DNA from 4 places in the Cellulomonas sp. P4_D11 genome. Region 4 is predicted to be linked to each of the others. Evidence: riboswitches for the same ligand, from Rfam matches in the RefSeq annotation. Region 4 holds a riboswitch; each other region holds the start of a gene.
The links. A riboswitch is a leader RNA that binds a small molecule or an ion and turns the genes downstream of it on or off. The one in region 4 is predicted to bind S-adenosylmethionine.

Region 1 (4,173 bases), on a different contig from region 4:
CGCCGTGCACGCGGTCGCTCGGCGGGAGGTGCTGACGCAGCATCGCGACGGCCTGGTAGTTCAACGCCACGGCGTCCAGAGCGTTGCGGCCCATGAACGGGCTGGCCGACGCGTGCGCGGCAACCCCGCGGTACGTCACGCGGAGCTGCCGCCGGCCGAGGAACGGGTGGTCGACGACGTCGTAGCCGAACGGGTGGACCATGATCGCGGCGTCGACCCCCGCGAAGAACCCGTTGCGCGCCAGGATCTCCTTGCCCGAGCTGCCCTCCTCCGCGGGCGTGCCCAGCAGCAGCACCCGGCCGGGCAGCTCGAGCCCGTCCGCGACAGCCTGCCGCAGCGCGAGGAACGCTCCCGCCGCCGCGCCCACGATCAGGTGATGGCCGCACGCGTGACCGAGGCCGGGCAGGGCGTCGTACTCGGCGAGGATCGCGATCGTCGGGCCGGCCTCCGCGCGCGGCGCGCCGTCGTCGGGTCCGTCGGCGGTCAGGCCGGCCCGCAGCGACGTCGACAACCCGTGCGAGCCCACCGTGGAGGGCACGCCGTGCCGGCCCAGCAGGTCCGCGACCGTGGCGACCGAGCGGACCTCGCGGAACGCCTCCTCCGGGTGCGCGTGGATCGCGTGGGCCACGTCGAGCACGTCCGACTCCCCCGCCTTCGCCGCCGCCCGCACGCGGGCGCGCGCGGGCTCGTCGGCGCCCGCGAACGGCGAGGTCAGCGGCACGAACGAGGCGCGACGTCGCTCGGTGAGCGCACGGAGCTCGTCGAGGAACGCGGTGGACGGGGTGGTCATCCGACGGGCGCCTCGGCCGGCAGCCCGGCGTCCTTCCACGCGGGGAAGCCGCCCTCGACGTGGACGACGTCGGTGAAGCCCCTGGCCCGGAGCTCGGCGGCGACCGGCCCGGACCCGCGCACCGAGCCGCAGACGACCACGATCGGCGTGTCCAGGGACACGACGGGCGCGTGCCTGGTGGCGGCGGTGAGGTCGAACTCCTCCTCGATCGCGTACCGGTCGGCGACCGTCGCGCCGGGGATGGCGCCCGTGCGGGAGCGCCCGAGCTCGCTGCGCACGTCGACGAGGAAGGCGCCCGCGGCCACGCGCTCGGCGGCCTCCGTCGGGCTCACCACGGGCGCCAGGGCCGCGGCCTCCTCGAGGCTCAGGTGCTCGGCCGGCGCGCCGGCGCGGGAGGTGGTGTCGGTCATGGTCGGTCTCCTCTGGCAGGGCGAGGGCCGTGCGCTGGTCAGCGCGGCGCTGGAGGGTCCGGCGCGGCCGACCGAGATGTCAACGATCACTCCCGCGTTCTCACATTCCGGGATACGGGCGCCGTGTCCATCTACTGAGACGTCCGACAGGACCGTTGACGACGGCGGACGGCGTGCCTACCTTCGCCGCGGTCTCGAGCCCCGACGTCAAACCCTGGTTGGTCGGGCAGCAACCCTTCGCGTGACGGGGTGCTCCAGGTGACGACCCGGCACGGCGCCCGCCGTGCAAGCACAGACCCGTCGGACCCGGTCCGGCAGATCGAGGACCTCCGATGCACGCCTCCTTCCGGGACGTGAGATGAACCGCTACGTCGCCACCCGCCTCGGGCAGGCGGTCCTGGTGCTCTGGGCCGCCTGGTCGGTGGCGTTCGTCGTGCTCTACGCGCTGCCCGGCGACCCCGTCTCGCTCATGTACGGGGGCGAGTCGTCCGACGTCACGCCCGAGCAGCTGGACGCGCTGCGGGCGCAGTACGGGCTGGACCAGCCGCTGCCCGTGCAGTACGTGACGCAGCTGGGCGCCCTGCTGCGCGGCGACCTCGGCACGTCCGTCGTCCTGCACCGGCCCGTGGCGGCGCTGATCGCCGAGGCGATCCCGCCCACGGCCGCCATCGCCGGCGCGGCGTTCGTGCTGGCGCTGGTGCTGGGCGGCGGGCTGGCGGTCGTCGCCACCCTTGCCCGCAGCCGTGGCCTGGCCAACGCGCTGCTGGGCCTCCCGCCGCTCGGCGTCGCCATCCCGTCCTTCTGGTTCGGTCTGATGCTCGTGCAGTGGTTCTCGTTCGCGAACCCGATCTTCCCGGCCGTGGGCAACAAGGGGTTCGCCTCGATCGTGCTGCCCGCCGTGACCCTCGCGGTGCCGACCGCCGCGCTCATCGCGCAGATGCTCTCCCGCTCCCTGCGGCACACCCTGGGCCAGCCGTACGTCGACACCGCGCGCGCCAAGGGCGCCGGACCGGGGCGCGTGCACTTCCGGCACGCGCTGCGCAACGCCTCGCTGCCCGCGCTCACGGTGGTCGGCCTGGTCATCGGCGAGCTCCTCGCGGGCGCGGTGGTCACCGAGACCGTGTTCTCCCGCGCCGGGATCGGCCGACTCACCGCCACCTCGGTCGGCGCCCAGGACATCCCCGTGGTGCAGGGCATCGTGCTCTTCGCCGCCGCCGTGTTCGTGCTGGTCAACCTCGCGGTCGACCTGCTGTACCCGCTGCTCGACCCGAGGATCGTCCGGCGGTCGCGGCAGCCGAGGCCCGCCGCGGCGCCCGCCGAGGCCGCGCCGGCCCGCCGGCCCGTGACGGCGGGGGTGTGAGATGACCGACGTCCTCGACCAGAGGCCGGCAGCCGACGACTTCGCCGCCACCTCGGCCGACCGCCTGGCGGACGCGCTGCGCGACCGGCAGGACGCCGCGACCCCCGGACGGCTCGCCTGGGTGGGCGAGCTCGCGCACCGGCCCGGGCTGCTGCTCGCCATCGCCTGGCTCGCCCTCGTGCTGGTGGCCGCGTTCGTGCCGCAGGTGCTCGCCCCCGGCGACCCGCTCACGGGCGTGCCGGCCGACAAGCTGCAGGCACCGTCGGCGGCGCACTGGTTCGGCACCGACCAGCTGGGCCGCGACCTGTACACGCGGGTGGTGCACGGCACGCAGCTGACCCTCGAGGCCGCGCTCGTCGCCGTCGGGGTCGGCCTGCTGGTCGGCGCGCTCGTCGGCCTGGTGGCCGGCTTCGTCGGCGGCCTGTTCGACGATGTCGTGATGCGCGCGGTCGACGTGCTGCTGTCCATCCCGGCGCTCCTGCTCTCGCTCGCGCTCATCACGGCGCTCGGCTTCGGCACCGTCAAGGTCGCGATCGCCGTCGGCCTGGCCAGCGTTGCCACGGTCGCGCGCATCATGCGCTCCGAGGTGCTGCGGGTGCGGTCCTCGGTGTACGTGGAGGCCGCGCACGCGGGCGGCAGCCGGTGGTGGTCCGTCCTGTTCCGCCACGTGCTGCCCAACGCCGCCGGGCCCGTGGTGGTCCTGGCCGCCCTCCAGCTCGGGGCGGCGATCCTGGCCGTGTCGGCCCTGAGCTTCCTCGGCTATGGCGCCCCGCCGCCCGCGCCGGAATGGGGTGCGCTCGTGTCCGGAGGCCGCGACTACCTGCGGACGTCCTGGTGGCTGACGACGCTGCCCGGCCTGACCATCGCCGTCAGCGTGCTGGCCGCCGGCCGGATCTCCCGTGCCCTCGACCGCCCGGACGGAGGTGCGGCATGAGCGAGCGCCTGCTCACCGTCACCGACCTCGCGGTCGCCTACCAGGCCCGCCGCGGGACGGTCCGCGCGGTCCGGGACGTGTCGCTGCACGTCGACGCGGGCGAGACGGTCGCCGTGGTAGGTGAGTCCGGGTCCGGCAAGTCGACCACCGCCGCGGCCGTGGTCCGGCTGCTCGCCCCCGCCGCCGTCATCGACCACGGCAGCATCGACCTGCTGGGCCACGACATGGCGCGCGCCTCGCAGCGCGAGCTGCGCACCGTCCGCGGCCTGCTCGTCGGGCTGGTCCCGCAGGACCCGACCGTCTCGCTCAACCCCGTCACCCGCGTGGGCGAGCAGGTGGCCGAGGTGCTGCGCATCCACGGCCTCGCCGACCGCAGGAACGCCGCCATCGAGGCCGTCGAGGCCCTCCGCCGGGCTGGGCTGAGCGACCCGGAGGTCCGGGCCCGGCAGTACCCGCACGAGCTGTCCGGCGGCATGCGGCAGCGCGTGCTCATCGCCATCGCGCTCGCGGCGCAGCCACGCCTGCTGGTGGCCGACGAGCCGACGAGCGCGCTCGACGTCACCGTGCAGCGCCAGATCCTCGACCACCTCGAGCAGCTGACGACCGGGACCGGGACGGGCGTGCTCCTCATCACGCACGACCTCGGCGTCGCCGCGGACCGCGCGGACCGGATCGTCGT
Region 2 (4,173 bases), on a different contig from region 4:
GACGTTCTGGCGGCGAAGTGACGTTCTCGGTCGGGCGGGCCGGGGGGTGGCAGGGCGGCGGTCAGTCGTCCAGGGCCGGGCCGCAGGCGGCTGCGGCTGTCGCGGCCAGGTGGTCCAGGCCGTGCACGGCGAGCAGCGGGCGCGTGTCGTCGACGACCGCCCAGCAGCCGTCGACCACCTCGTACCGGACGGCCGGACCTGACGCGAGGTACGCGGTGAGCGCCTCGACCAGGCGGTCGACGGCCTCGCTCGTCGTCCCGACGCCCACCGACGCGCGGATGGCGCCGCCCGACGCGCCGAGGTGCGCGAGCAGCGGGTGCGCGCAGAAGCGGCCGTCGCGGACGCCGATGCCGTGCTCGGCGGCGAGGTACGCGGCGACCAGGCCCGGGTCGTGACCCGGCACGGTGAACGTGAGGACGCCGACCGGCGCCGCGGAGTCCGGCCAGATGCGCGCGATCTCGACACCGTCGATGCCCGAGAGCCCCTCGACGAGCCGCGCCCGCAGCGCCTCCTCGTGCGCGGCGAGGGCGCCGGCGGGGAGGGCCGCCAGCTGGTCGCACGCCTCGGCCAGGGCGATCGCGCCGAGCACGTTCGGCGAGCCCGCCTCGTGCCGCGCCGGCGCCGGCTGCCAGACCGTCCGATCGGTCCGCACGTCGCGCACCGCACCTCCCCCTGCGAGGTACGGCGTGCCCGTGTCGAGCCAGTCGCGGCGGCCGACGAGGGCCCCCGCGCCGAACGGTGCGTACGTCTTGTGGCCCGAGAAGGCGACGTAGTCGGCGTCCGTCGACGTCAGCGAGAAGCCCCGGTGCGGGACCAGCTGCGCGCCGTCGACCGCGACCCGGGCGCCCTCGGCGTGGGCGAGTGCGACGACCTCGTCGATCGGCAGCGCCTCCCCCGTCACGTTGGAGGCGCCCGTGACGGTGACCAGGGCGTACGGCTGCCGGGCGAGCTCGGCGCGCAGGGCATCGAGGGTCGCGGCCACGGTGTCGCGGATGGGCAGGATCGTCGTGCGGTTGCCGTGCCGCTCGGACGACTGCACCCAGGGCAGCAGGTTGGCGTGGTGCTCGACGTCCAGCACCAGCACCCGACCGCCGGACGGCACGACGCCGGCCAGCAGGTTGAGGGAGTCCGTGGTGTTGCGCGTGATGATCGCGACGTCGTCGGGACGCGCGTCGACGAACCGCGCGATCGTCTGCCGCGCGGACTCGTACAGCGCGGTGGACACCTGCGACAGGTACCCGGCGCCGCGGTGCACGGAGGCGTAGAGCGGCAGCACCTCGGTCACGCGCGCCGCGACAGCCTCGAGCGCGGGCGCGCTGGCGGCGTAGTCGAGGTTGGCGTACACGCGCTGGGTGCCGTCCACGAGCGGGACGGTGGTGGTGCCGCCGACGACGGGGAGCAGCGCACCCACGACGTCGACGGAAGCACACGAGGTGCGCTCGGCGATGATGGTCATGGTGGTCCTCCGACACGTTCCGGGGGGACACCCTCGACAGGTGGGACCCCGCGCTTGCCGAACCCCGGACGGGGCGCGGCCAGGTCGTCACCCGGGGCACCCCACCGCGGAGGAGGGTTGCCGGCCAGCGAGCCGGGGCTTGACGCTGGCGCTCATGACCTGCAACGAGGGTCGCGGCAGCCCGCGGCACCTGTCAACGCACCGCGCGGTTCGTCTCGCCTGACGGGACACCGTGTCCACCAGTTGGTTCGGACCTGCCGACCGCGCGTAGCATCACCGGCACCATCCAGAGCGGCTGAGAGATCTGGCTCGACGACGCCGCAGCAACCCGCGGGCACCACGTGCCCGGCCGAGGGTGCTACCGCCAGGACCGATGAGACGAGGCCGTTGATGAGCTACGCCGGTGACCTGACCCCCCAGCAGGCCTGGGACCTCCTGACGTCCGACGAGACCGCCGTGCTCGTCGACGTCCGCACGGACGCCGAGTGGCGGTACGTCGGCATCCCCGACTCCGCGGCGCTCGACGGGCGCGCGGCCCTGGTCGAGTGGGTCTCCTACCCGTCGGGACGGCCCAACCCACAGTTCCTCAAGCAGCTCGCCGACGCCGGCGTCGGGGCCGGTCGACCCGTGGTGTTCCTGTGCCGCTCCGGCGTCCGGTCGATCGCCGCCGCGCAGGCCGCGACCGCCGCGGGCCTGGGCCCGGCCTACAACGTGCTCGAGGGCTTCGAGGGTGACGTCGGCCCCGACGGTCACCGCGGTCACTCCGGCTGGCGCGCCGCCGGCCTGCCGTGGCGGCAGGCGTGAACCCCCGGCGCGTCCCCGGCCCCGGCGACTGGGACGACCGCCGCGCCCCGCGCACCGACCTGCGGCCCGACACCCTCGCCGTGCGCGGCGGGCTGGTCCGCTCGCAGTTCCAGGAGACCTCCGAGGCGATCTTCCTGACGCAGGGGTACGTCTACGACGCCGCCGCGGAGGCCGAGGCCGCGTTCGCCGGCGAGGCCGACCGGTTCCTCTACAGCCGCTACAACAACCCGACGGTGTCCACGTTCGAGGAGCGCCTGCGGCTGCTCGAGGGCGCCGAGGCGGCGTTCGCGACGGCGTCGGGCATGTCCGCGGTGTTCACGTCGCTCGCCGCGCTCGTGCAGTCGGGGTCGCGCATCGTGTCCGCGCGCGCGCTGTTCGGGTCGACCGTCGTGATCTTCGAGGAGATCCTGGCCAAGTGGGGCGTGCGCACCGACTACGTCGACGGGCACGAGCTCTCGCAGTGGGAGGAGGCGCTCTCGACGCCGGCGGACGTCGTGTTCTTCGAGACGCCGTCCAACCCCATGCAGGACCTGGTCGACATCGCCGCCGTCAGCCGGCTGGCGCACGCCGCCGGCGCGACCGTCGTCGTCGACAACGTGTTCGCCACCCCGGTGCTCTCGCGGCCCCTCGAGCTCGGCGCGGACGTCGTCGTGTACTCGGCGACCAAGCACATCGACGGCCAGGGGCGGGTGCTCGGCGGCGCGATCCTGGGCACCGACGAGTACATCCACGGGCCGGTGCAGACGCTCATCCGGAACACCGGGCCGTCGCTGTCGGCGTTCAACGCGTGGGTGCTGCTCAAGGGCCTCGAGACGCTGTCGCTGCGCGTGCGGCACCAGACGGCGTCGGCCCTGCAGGTGGCGACCTGGCTCGAGCAGCAGCCCGGCGTGTCGCTGGTCCGCTACCCGTACCTGGCGAGCCACCCGCAGCACGAGCTCGCGCTCGCGCAGCAGTCCGGCGGCGGGACCGTCGTGACGTTCAACCTCGCAGTGCCGGCGGGCGCGCAGCCCGACGTCGCCAAGAAGGTGACGTTCGGCGTGCTCGACGCGCTGCGGATCGTCGACATCTCCAACAACCTCGGCGACGCCAAGTCGATGGTCACGCACCCGGCGACGACGACGCACCGCAAGCTGGGCCCCGAGGGGCGCGCGGCCGTCGGCATCGGCGAGTCGACCGTGCGGCTGTCGGTGGGCCTCGAGGACCCGGCGGACCTCATCGACGACCTGACGCAGGCGCTCGACACACTGGGGTGACACCTCCCTGATCCCGCCGTCGGGAGCGGAACACTGGCGGCGTGAGCAACTCGTCGTCGCTGGTCCGACTCCTGGTCGGAGTGCTGGCCGGGGTGGTCGTCGCCGCCGTCGTCGGCTGGACGTCGGCGGTCGCCGCGGTCCTCGCCGGCTGGGCGACCGTGGCCGCGGTGTTCGTCGTGTGGACCTGGGCGGCGGTCGCGCCGATGGGTCCCGACGACACCGCGTCGCACGCCACGCGCGAGGAGCCCACCCGGTTCGGCGCGCACGCCGTCGTCCTCGCCGCGGCGCTGGTCACCCTGGTCGGGGTCGTCGTCGTGCTGGTCGAGAAGGAGATCGGCCAGCTGCTGCCGACGATCGCCGTGCTCGCCAGCGTGCTGGCGTCGTGGGCCGCGATCCACACGGTGTTCGCGCTGCGGTACGCGCGCATGTACCTGACCGACGGCGCCGGTGGGATCGACTTCCACATGCGAGAGGCGCCGCGGTACACCGACTTCGCGTACGTCGCCGTGACCGTCGGCATGAGCTTCGCCATCTCCGACACCGACCTGGGCTCGTCGTCGATGCGCCGGACCGCGCTCGGGCACGCGCTGCTCAGCTACCTGTTCGGGACCGTGATCATCGCGCTGCTGGTCAACCTCGTCGCGTCGATGTGACCGCTCA
Region 3 (4,173 bases), on a different contig from region 4:
CAGCACGCGGTCCAGCCCGGTGAGCAGGGTGCAGGTGGCGGCGACGGCGGGGACGACGATCCGCCCGCGACGCCCGAGCAGGGGCCAGACCAGCAGGGTCAGCGTCAGGGCGACGGCGGCCGTGTTGGTCGCGTGGCCGGACGGGAAGCTCGACCCGGGGGCGTGCTCCAGGGCGTCCTCGACCACCGGCCGCGCCCGCTGCACCAGCCCCTTGGCGCCCAGCTGCACCGCCCAGGCGGCCATGATCGTGAGGAACGCCCACAGCGCTCGCGTGGTCAGGCCGTGGCGGCGCCACACCCAGACGCAGACCAGCGTGGCGGCCAGGTTCACCCACTTGGCCTGGAAGATCTGCTGCCAGGCGACCAGCGCCTGCTCGAGGCCGGGGTGCGCGCGCGTGAAGTCGGTCGCGGCCTCGATCGCCTGCCGGTCGAGGCGCAGCACGTCGTCGACCTGCGCGCGCACAAAGTAGGCGAGCACGGCGACGGGGACCGTGAACGCGATCCCGAACAGCGCGGCGCGCACCAGTGCACGGCGGCGGAGCGGGAGCGGACGCATCCCCGGAGGTTAGGGGCGCGGCGGCGGGTCCGCCCGTCGAACCGCTCAGCCGACCGTCGTCACGACCGTCCCGGCCGGTGCCTGCCAGAGGACGTCGAGGACGTCGTCGGCCACCCGGACGCAGCCGTTGGAGACGGCGCCCGTGCCGCGCAGCGTCGTCGTGTGGATGGCCGTGGCCGATGTGTGCGTCTTCTTGTCGTAGTCGTCCATGGTCTCGCTCTGGGTCGACAGGAGCAGGACGCGCGGCGTGGTGGTACCCGGTTCCAGCCAGCGCGTGCCCACCAGGAACGCGGGCACGTGCGGGGTCGGCTTGTCGGGGCTGCCCGTCGCCTTCACCGGGAGGACCCGGGTCGTGGTGCCGTCGTCGACCGTGATCGTCTGCGCGGTCGTGTCGACCTGGACGGTCCAGCTGGTGCCCGCCGCCTCGGTGTCGGCCGAGTCGATCCACGCGCTGCGGTCGTTGACCTGGGACGGGTCCTGGCTGGGCAGGGCGCCGCGCGTGGCGAGCATGACGCGCAACCACCGCCCCCGCTGGTCGATCACGGGCAGCGTGGTGCGGACCGAGAGGGTGAGGGCCGGCACGACGCCCACGGCCGCGCCGGCGGGTGCCACGCGCGCGGCCGTGTCGCGGACGACGACGGCGGTCTGCCACCGGCCGAGCGCCGGGTCGTCGCTGGCGCGCTGCGTGAGCCCGTCCGTGCCGGGCAGCCCGGCCACGACGTGCAGGGGGTCGGTGACCGGCAGGGCGGAGAGGTCGGCGGGCGGCGGCACGGCCACCGCGGGGGCGGCCGCCTTCGCGACCGTCACCGGGGCGGCGACAACCACGGGCGCCGGGGGGATCTCGGCCGGGGCGGCCGAGCATCCTCCGGCCAGGACGAGCACCGCGGTCGTGACGAGGGCGCCGAGCGTCGTGCGTGTCACGCGCCCCCACCTCCGCCCGAGGGACACCGTCCCGAGAGGTCATCGTGCGCCCCCGTCGCGGGATCCCGCAAAGCGCCCGATTGTCGGACGTCGGATCTCACGATGTGGTCGGGTGTTTGACGGTCACGCGGACCCTGTCTAAATTCCCTACCAATAAGGTCAAGATTTCCAGTGCGAAGCCCCGGCTAGCTGGATGGCAACCCTCCGCGTGGCGGGGTGCCCCGGGTGAGGACCTGGTCACGGTGGTCCGGTGCCGCCGTCGACAACATGCGAGCCCCGGCAGCCGCCGGGACGAGAGGACGGACCATGGACGCGACCGGGACCACCGCCCGTTCGATGCTGACGCGTTCCTGTCCGGCCCTCTGTCGCCGCTGACCGGCTGACCCACCCCTCCGCACGCCCCGCGACCGGGGCGCGCGACGCGTACCCCGACGCGCCCGGCGCTCGGCGAGGCGCGCCCTGAACCAGCACCCCGAACGGATCACCCATGTCCCGTCACGCCCATCTCGGCATCGATCTCAGCGACACCGGCGCCCACGCCGCCGCCTGGCGCGACCACGGCTCGCAGGGCCAGCGGCTGTTCGACGCCGCCCGCCTGCTCGAGCTGGTGGCCGTCGCCCAGCGCGGAGCGCTCGACTTCGTGGTCTTCGACGACGACTTCGCGCTGCGTCCCAGCCGGAACACCACCCTGCAGGGCCGGCTCGACGCGGCGCTCGTCGCGGCCCGGCTCGCGCCCCGCACGTCCGGCATCGGGCTCGTGTCCACCGTCGGCACCACCCACACCGCGCCGGCCCACGTGGCGAAGGCGATCGCGACCATCGACCAGGTGAGCGACGGCCGCGCCGGCTGGCAGATCGGCTGGGACACGCGGATCGACGACGTGCCGACGGCCGGCCCGCGGTCTGTCGCGGTCGAGCAGTCGGCGGTCGCGGCTGCGTCGGAGGCGGCCGGGGTGGTCGGGCGGCACTGGGACCGTGGCGACGACGCGGTCGCACCGTCGGCGCGGCCCCGGTTCGTCGCGCACGACKGGGTGCACTTCGCGCCGAAGCCCGCCGCCGCCGCGTCGCGCCCGCCGCAGGGGCGTCCGCCGGTCGTCGTGCGGGCCGGCACGGCCGCCTCGCTCGAGCTCGCCGGGCGGCACGCGGACGTCGTGCGGGTCCGGGCGACGGGTCCCGACGAGGCCGCGCAGGCGCGGGTGCGCGTGCTGGCCGCCGTCGCCGCGGCCGGCCGGGACCCGCGGGACGTCCGGGTGCTGGTGGACGCCCACCTCGTCGTCGGACCGGACCGGGCGAGCGCCCAGGCCCGGCACGAGCTGCTCGCCGACCTCGACGGCGTCGACACCGGCACCCTGTCGTTCGTCGGCACCACCGCGGGCTTCGCGGAGCTGGTCTCCACCTGGGTGGACGACGAGATCGCCGACGGGTTCGTCGTGCGTCCGGCGTCGGTGCACACCGACCTGCCGGCCCTCGTCGACGGCGTCGTGCCCCTGCTGCGTGCGGCCGACCGCTTCCGCGCCGCCTACCCGGGCACCACGCTGCGCGACACGCTGGGCCTCCCGCTCGCCGCCGCCCGCTACGCCGCGACGGCCTGACATGACGACGACCGCTGCCAGGACGGAGCTCACCGTCGGCTCGTTCGGCCTGCTCGACGACGAGGTCCGGCCCCTGCTGGACGAGCTCGCGCACGAGTACTCGTCGCGCTACGGAGACCACTTCGGCGTCGACGCCCTGCGCCAGGAGCTCGAGCGCTACCCGGCCCACCAGTTCGCGGCGCCCGACGGAGACCTGATCCTCCTGCTCGAGGACGGCGTGGCCGTCGCCGGCGGCGCGTACCGGCTGCGCGCCGAGCCCGAGCTGGGGGACGCCGCCCGGCTGACCCGTCCCGGGACGCGCGACGCCGACGGGCTGCCGACCGTGCGGACCGCCGAGTACAAGCGGATCTGGACCAGCTCGGCGCACCGCCGTCGCGGGCTCTCGCGCCGGGTGCTCGCCGAGCTCGAGGCCCGCGCGGTGGCCGCCGGCTACCAGCGGCTCTACCTCACCACCGGGCCGCGCCAGCCCGAGGCCGCCGCGCTCTACCTCGCGACCGGCTTCACGCCCCTGTTCGACACCACCGCGGAGCCGGAGGACATCGGGCCGCTCGCGTTCGAGAAGTGGCTCTGTACGGACCCGCCCCCGTCCCGTCCGTCTCCCACCTCCCCGGAGTGACCGTGTCCACCGCCTATCTGCACCAGGACGAGTCCCTCGTCCTGTCCCCCCCACCCGTCCGCGAACCTGCCGACGAGCCCCGCGTCGTCGCGGCCCGCCACCCCGGCCGCTGGATCGCCACGGCCGTCGTGGCCGTCCTGGTCGCGATGGTCATCAGCTCGCTGGTGACCAACCCCCGCTGGGAGTGGTCCGTCGTCTGGCAGTACCTCACCTGGCCGTCCGTGCTCGACGGCCTCTGGGGCACGCTGCGGCTGACCGCCGCCTCGGCCGTGGTCGGGTTCGGGCTGGGCGCCGTGCTCGCGCTCATGCGGCTGTCCCGCTCCCCCCTGCTGCGGTCGGTGTCGTGGGCCTACATCTGGGTGTTCCGGTCCGTGCCGCTGATCCTGCAGCTGCTGCTCTGGTACAACCTCGCGTACCTGTACCCGACCCTCACGCTCGGGGTGCCGTTCGGGCCCTCGTTCGTCGGGTTCGACACGCTCGACGTCATCGA
Region 4 (4,173 bases):
GGCTTCACCACCATGTCGCTGTACCGCTACGTGTCGTCCAAGGACGAGGTGCTCAGCCTCATGTCCGACCGGGCCGCGGGCCGGCCGCCCGTGCTCGGCCCCGAGGTCGGCGGCTGGCGCGAGCGGCTCGAGCTGATCCTCGCCATCCAGCAGCCGATCCTGCGGGCGCACCCGTGGCTCGCCCGGACGACGACCGTGCTGCACGCCGTCGGGCCGGGGCGCCTCGCCTGGATGGAGGGGATGCTCGCGGCCCTGGAGGACACCCCGCTGTCGGAGCGGCAGAAGGTCGGGGCGATCGGGCTGCTGGCCACGCACGCGCTAGACCAGCTGCGGGTCACCGAGGAGCTGACCGGCAGCGCGCGCACCACCGCGGTCGGGTCGGCGAGCGACGCCGAGGAGGCCCCGGACCTGGGCGACCTCATCGGCGTCCTCGCGTCGCCGTCCACCCACCCGGCGCTGCTGCGCGCCTCCGCCGCGGGCGCCTTCTCGTTCGGGCCGGACGACCGGTCCGAACGGACCGACGGGCCCGAGCTCGACTTCGGGACGGTGCTCATCCTCGACGGCATCGACCGGCTGATCGCGCTCGCCGACCCCGCCACCTGAGCCGCCCACAGCCCCCGGCCGTCCACACGGCGCAGAGAGGTGTGGGCGGCGCCGGGCAGACTGCGACGCATGACCTCGACCGACGTCCCGCGCACCGGCCGTTGCTTCGGTGACGGCAACCCCCTCTACGAGCAGTACCACGACGAGGAGTGGGGCGTGCCCGTGCACGGCGAGCACGCCTTGTTCGAGCGGTTCGCGCTCGAGGGCTTCCAGTCCGGCCTCGCCTGGATCACCGTGCTGCGCAAACGGCCCGCGTTCCGGGCGGCGTTCGCCGGGTTCGACCCGGAGGTGGTCGCCGAGTTCGGGGACGACGACGTCGCGCGGCTGATGGCGGACGTGGGCATCGTGCGCAACCGCGCGAAGATCGAGGCGACGATCGCCAACGGCCGCGCGCTGCGCGAGCTGCACGCCGCCGGCGGCACGCTCGACGCAGTCCTGTGGTCGCACGCGCCCGACCGGACCGCGCACGTCCGGCCTGTGACCTGGGCGGACGTCCCGGCGCAGACCGACGAGTCGCGCGCGCTCGCCAAGGAGCTCAAGTCGCTGGGATTCCGCTTCGTCGGACCGGTGACGGCCTACGCCGCGATGCAGGCGTGCGGGGTCGTCGACGACCACCTGGCCACCTGTCCGTCGGCCGCTCGCGATCACCCGCCGGAGTGAGCACTACTCCTGCCGGGTGACGCTGCCGTGGGGGTCTCGGAACCGACTGTGACGCGGACTACAGTGCCGCACATGACGGAGATGCCCGACCACGACAGCCGGCGCGACGCCGTGCGCGCGGCGGCCGAGGCTCTGACGGACAACGTCGTCCCCGACGCCGGGATCCTCGCGGCGGTCCAGGACGGGCTGCTGTCCGTCCCCGCCGGCTCCCCCAGCTCGTGGTTCGACGTGCCGTCGCAGCGCGGCCGTCTGCAGACGAGCACGCTCGCCCCGCGCCGCCCGCACTGACGGGAGACGTGCGCGCCCGCCGGTGAGCGGGCGCGACATTGCGCCGCCCCGGCCGCGCCCGCCCGCGGGCGCGTCGGCGACCTGAGACCGGGGACGCTCGACGGACGCTCACGTCTCACGGACCGAGCATGGTTGCCCAGCATGTGATCGGCGGTCTACCATCGCGCCTACCATCCAGAGCGGCCGAGAGACCTGGCTCGACGACGCCGCAGCAACCCCCCTCCCCGCCGAGGGTGTGGGTGCTTCCGCCAGGGACGATGGAGTGAGCCATGTCCCCGCAGACCGCGTGTCACCGCACCAGCCCGGTGTCGACGACCGCCACCACCGCCACGGGCTCGCCGTGAGCGCCGCCGCCGTGGAACCCCGCACGCCCGGCCTGCACGTCGCGCCCGAGCCGCGCGCGCATACGGCGAACGACCGTCCGACCATCTCGTTCGAGCTCTTCCCCCCGCGCAACCCGGACGCCGCGCCGCGGCTGTGGTCGACCATCCGGGAGCTCGAGTCGGTGCACCCGGACTTCGTCTCGGTGACGTATGGCGCGTCAGGCAAGACCCGGGTCACCACGCGCGCGCTGGTCCGCCGGCTGCTGCGCGAGACGACCCTCAACCCGATCGCCCACCTGACCTGCGTCGGGACGTCGCGCGCGGAGATCACGGAGATCGTCGGGGAGTTCCTCGACGAGGGGCTCCGCTCGTTCCTGGCGCTGCGCGGAGACCCGCCGTCGGACCGCGGCGACTGGGAGGCGCACCCCGACGGCCTGCAGACGGCCGGCGAGCTGGTCGAGCTGCTGCGCGACATCGAGGCCCAGCGCTGCGCCGACAGCCCGTCGCAGGCGGTCCGCGCCCGGGTCCGGCCGCTGTCGGTCGCGGTCGCGGCGTTCCCGCGCGGCAACCACGCCACGGGCGGCACGCGCGCGCAGGACGTGGCGTCGCTGCTGGCCAAGCAGCAGGCCGGCGCTGACTTCGCTATCACGCAGGTCTTCTTCGACGCCGACGACTACCTGGGTATCGTGGCGGAGGCCCGCGAGGCCGGCGTCACCATCCCGATCATCCCGGGCATCATCCCGACCACCGACCCGGCCCGCCTGCTGCGGGTGCAGGAGCTGACCGGCGTCCCCGTGCCGCAGAATCTCCTGGACCTGCTCGGCTCCGCCGACGACGAGCTCGACCGCCACCGCCGGGGGATCCGCGCCAGCGTCGACCTCGTCAACGGCGTCCTGGACGGCGGAGCACCCGGCGTCCACCTGTACACGTTCAACCAGCACCATGCCGCACTTGACCTGCTCGAGGGTGCACACCTCGACGGCGGAGCTCGGACAGCTCCCGACCTGGCCGGATGGCCGCAGGACACGGCACCCGCCCGACCCCCGAGGGACTGAGAACCACATGAGCAACCCGACCTTCCCCGCCAGCTCCGTGCTCGGCTACCCCCGCATCGGCCCCCGCCGCGAGCTCAAGAAGGCCCTCGAGGCCTTCTGGGCCGGTCGCACCACCGCCGACGAGGTCGAGGCGACCGCCGCGGACCTGCGCCGCCGCACGCGCACCCGCCTGGCCGAGCTGGGCCTGGCCACCGACGTGCCGGCCATCCCGAGCGCGTTCTCGTTCTACGACCACGTGCTCGACGCCACCGCCGTGGTCGGCGCCGTGCCGGCCCGTTTCGCGGACGTGGTCGGCGCCGACGGCGCGCTCGACCTCGCCGGCTACTCGACCGTGGCCCGCGGTCGCGGCGACGACCTGCCGCTCGAGATGACCAAGTGGTTCGACACCAACTACCACTACCTGGTCCCCGAGATCGGCCCGGAGACCACGTTCCGGTTCGCCAGCGACCGCCCGGTCCGGGAGTTCACGGAGGCGCTGGCGGACGGCGTGCTCACGCGGCCGGTCCTCGTCGGCCCCGTCACGTACCTCGCCCTGGCCAAGGCGACCGAGGACGCACCCGAGGGCTTCGCGCCGATCGACCGCCTGGCCGACCTGCTGCCCGTCTACGCGGAGCTGCTGGAGGCCCTCGCCGCCGCCGGCGCCACCTGGGTCCAGCTGGAGGAGCCGGCCCTGGTCTCCGACTCGGTCGCCGTCCCGGCCGAGCAGCTGCTCGCGTCCGTCATCGAGGCGTACCGCGCGCTGGCCACCGACCTGACCCGCCCGCAGCGCCCGGCGATCCTCGTCGCGGCGCCCTACGGCGACCTCGGCGCGGCGTTCCCGGTGCTCGCCGCCACCGACGTCGAGGCCATCGGCATCGACCTGGTCCGCGGCCACGCGCCGACGGAGAAGGTCCCCGGCCTCGAGACCAAGACGCTGGTCGCCGGCGTGATCGACGGCCACAACATCTGGCGCGCCGACCTCGACGCCAAGCTGGCCGTCCTCGAGCAGCTCGAGGGCCTCGGCGCCGCCGCGGTGACCGTCGGCACCTCGACGTCGCTGTTCCACGTCCCGCACACGCTCGAGGACGAGCCGAACCTCGACGCGACGCTGAAGACCTGGCTCGCGTTCGCCGACGAGAAGGTCGTCGAGGTCGTCACGCTCGCCGAGGGCCTGACCGAGGGTCGCGAGGCCATCCACGAGCAGCTGCTCGCCGCGTCCGACGCGGTCAGCTCGCGCCGCACGGCGCCCGGCGTGGTCAACCCGG

Region 1: another riboswitch for S-adenosylmethionine. It lies ahead of AC1DT4_RS18980 (ABC transporter permease); the one in region 4 lies ahead of AC1DT4_RS03075 (methylenetetrahydrofolate reductase).
Region 2: another riboswitch for S-adenosylmethionine. It lies ahead of AC1DT4_RS07715 (rhodanese-like domain-containing protein); the one in region 4 lies ahead of AC1DT4_RS03075 (methylenetetrahydrofolate reductase).
Region 3: another riboswitch for S-adenosylmethionine. It lies ahead of AC1DT4_RS12920 (LLM class flavin-dependent oxidoreductase); the one in region 4 lies ahead of AC1DT4_RS03075 (methylenetetrahydrofolate reductase).

Annotation. Positions count from the first base shown of each region.
Region 1 covers NZ_JBFUIK010000049.1:5,109-9,281, forward strand. Annotated here, with positions in the region: gene AC1DT4_RS18970 (M20 family metallopeptidase) at 1-790, opposite strand, end outside; gene AC1DT4_RS18975 (rhodanese-like domain-containing protein) at 787-1,200, opposite strand; SAM riboswitch class IV at 1,391-1,498, shown strand; gene AC1DT4_RS18980 (ABC transporter permease) at 1,559-2,560, shown strand; gene AC1DT4_RS18985 (ABC transporter permease) at 2,562-3,494, shown strand; gene AC1DT4_RS18990 (dipeptide ABC transporter ATP-binding protein) at 3,491-4,173, shown strand, end outside.
Region 2 covers NZ_JBFUIK010000009.1:47,812-51,984, reverse strand. Annotated here, with positions in the region: gene AC1DT4_RS07720 (aminotransferase class V-fold PLP-dependent enzyme) at 62-1,456, opposite strand; SAM riboswitch class IV at 1,502-1,616, opposite strand; SAM riboswitch class I at 1,736-1,836, shown strand; gene AC1DT4_RS07715 (rhodanese-like domain-containing protein) at 1,847-2,260, shown strand; gene AC1DT4_RS07710 (O-succinylhomoserine sulfhydrylase) at 2,320-3,513, shown strand; gene AC1DT4_RS07705 (DUF1345 domain-containing protein) at 3,555-4,166, shown strand; gene AC1DT4_RS07700 (pyridoxamine 5'-phosphate oxidase family protein) at 4,171-4,173, opposite strand, start outside.
Region 3 covers NZ_JBFUIK010000018.1:60,907-65,079, reverse strand. Annotated here, with positions in the region: gene AC1DT4_RS12930 (phosphatase PAP2 family protein) at 1-555, opposite strand, end outside; gene AC1DT4_RS12925 (L,D-transpeptidase) at 601-1,476, opposite strand; SAM riboswitch class IV at 1,634-1,751, shown strand; gene AC1DT4_RS12920 (LLM class flavin-dependent oxidoreductase) at 1,964-3,067, shown strand; gene AC1DT4_RS12915 (GNAT family N-acetyltransferase) at 3,069-3,683, shown strand; gene AC1DT4_RS12910 (amino acid ABC transporter permease) at 3,686-4,173, shown strand, end outside.
Region 4 covers NZ_JBFUIK010000003.1:98,740-102,912, reverse strand. Annotated here, with positions in the region: gene AC1DT4_RS03090 (TetR/AcrR family transcriptional regulator) at 1-603, shown strand, start outside; gene AC1DT4_RS03085 (DNA-3-methyladenine glycosylase I) at 673-1,263, shown strand; gene AC1DT4_RS03080 (hypothetical protein) at 1,336-1,551, shown strand; SAM riboswitch class I at 1,719-1,815, shown strand; gene AC1DT4_RS03075 (methylenetetrahydrofolate reductase) at 1,892-2,929, shown strand; gene metE (5-methyltetrahydropteroyltriglutamate--homocysteine S-methyltransferase) at 2,937-4,173, shown strand, end outside.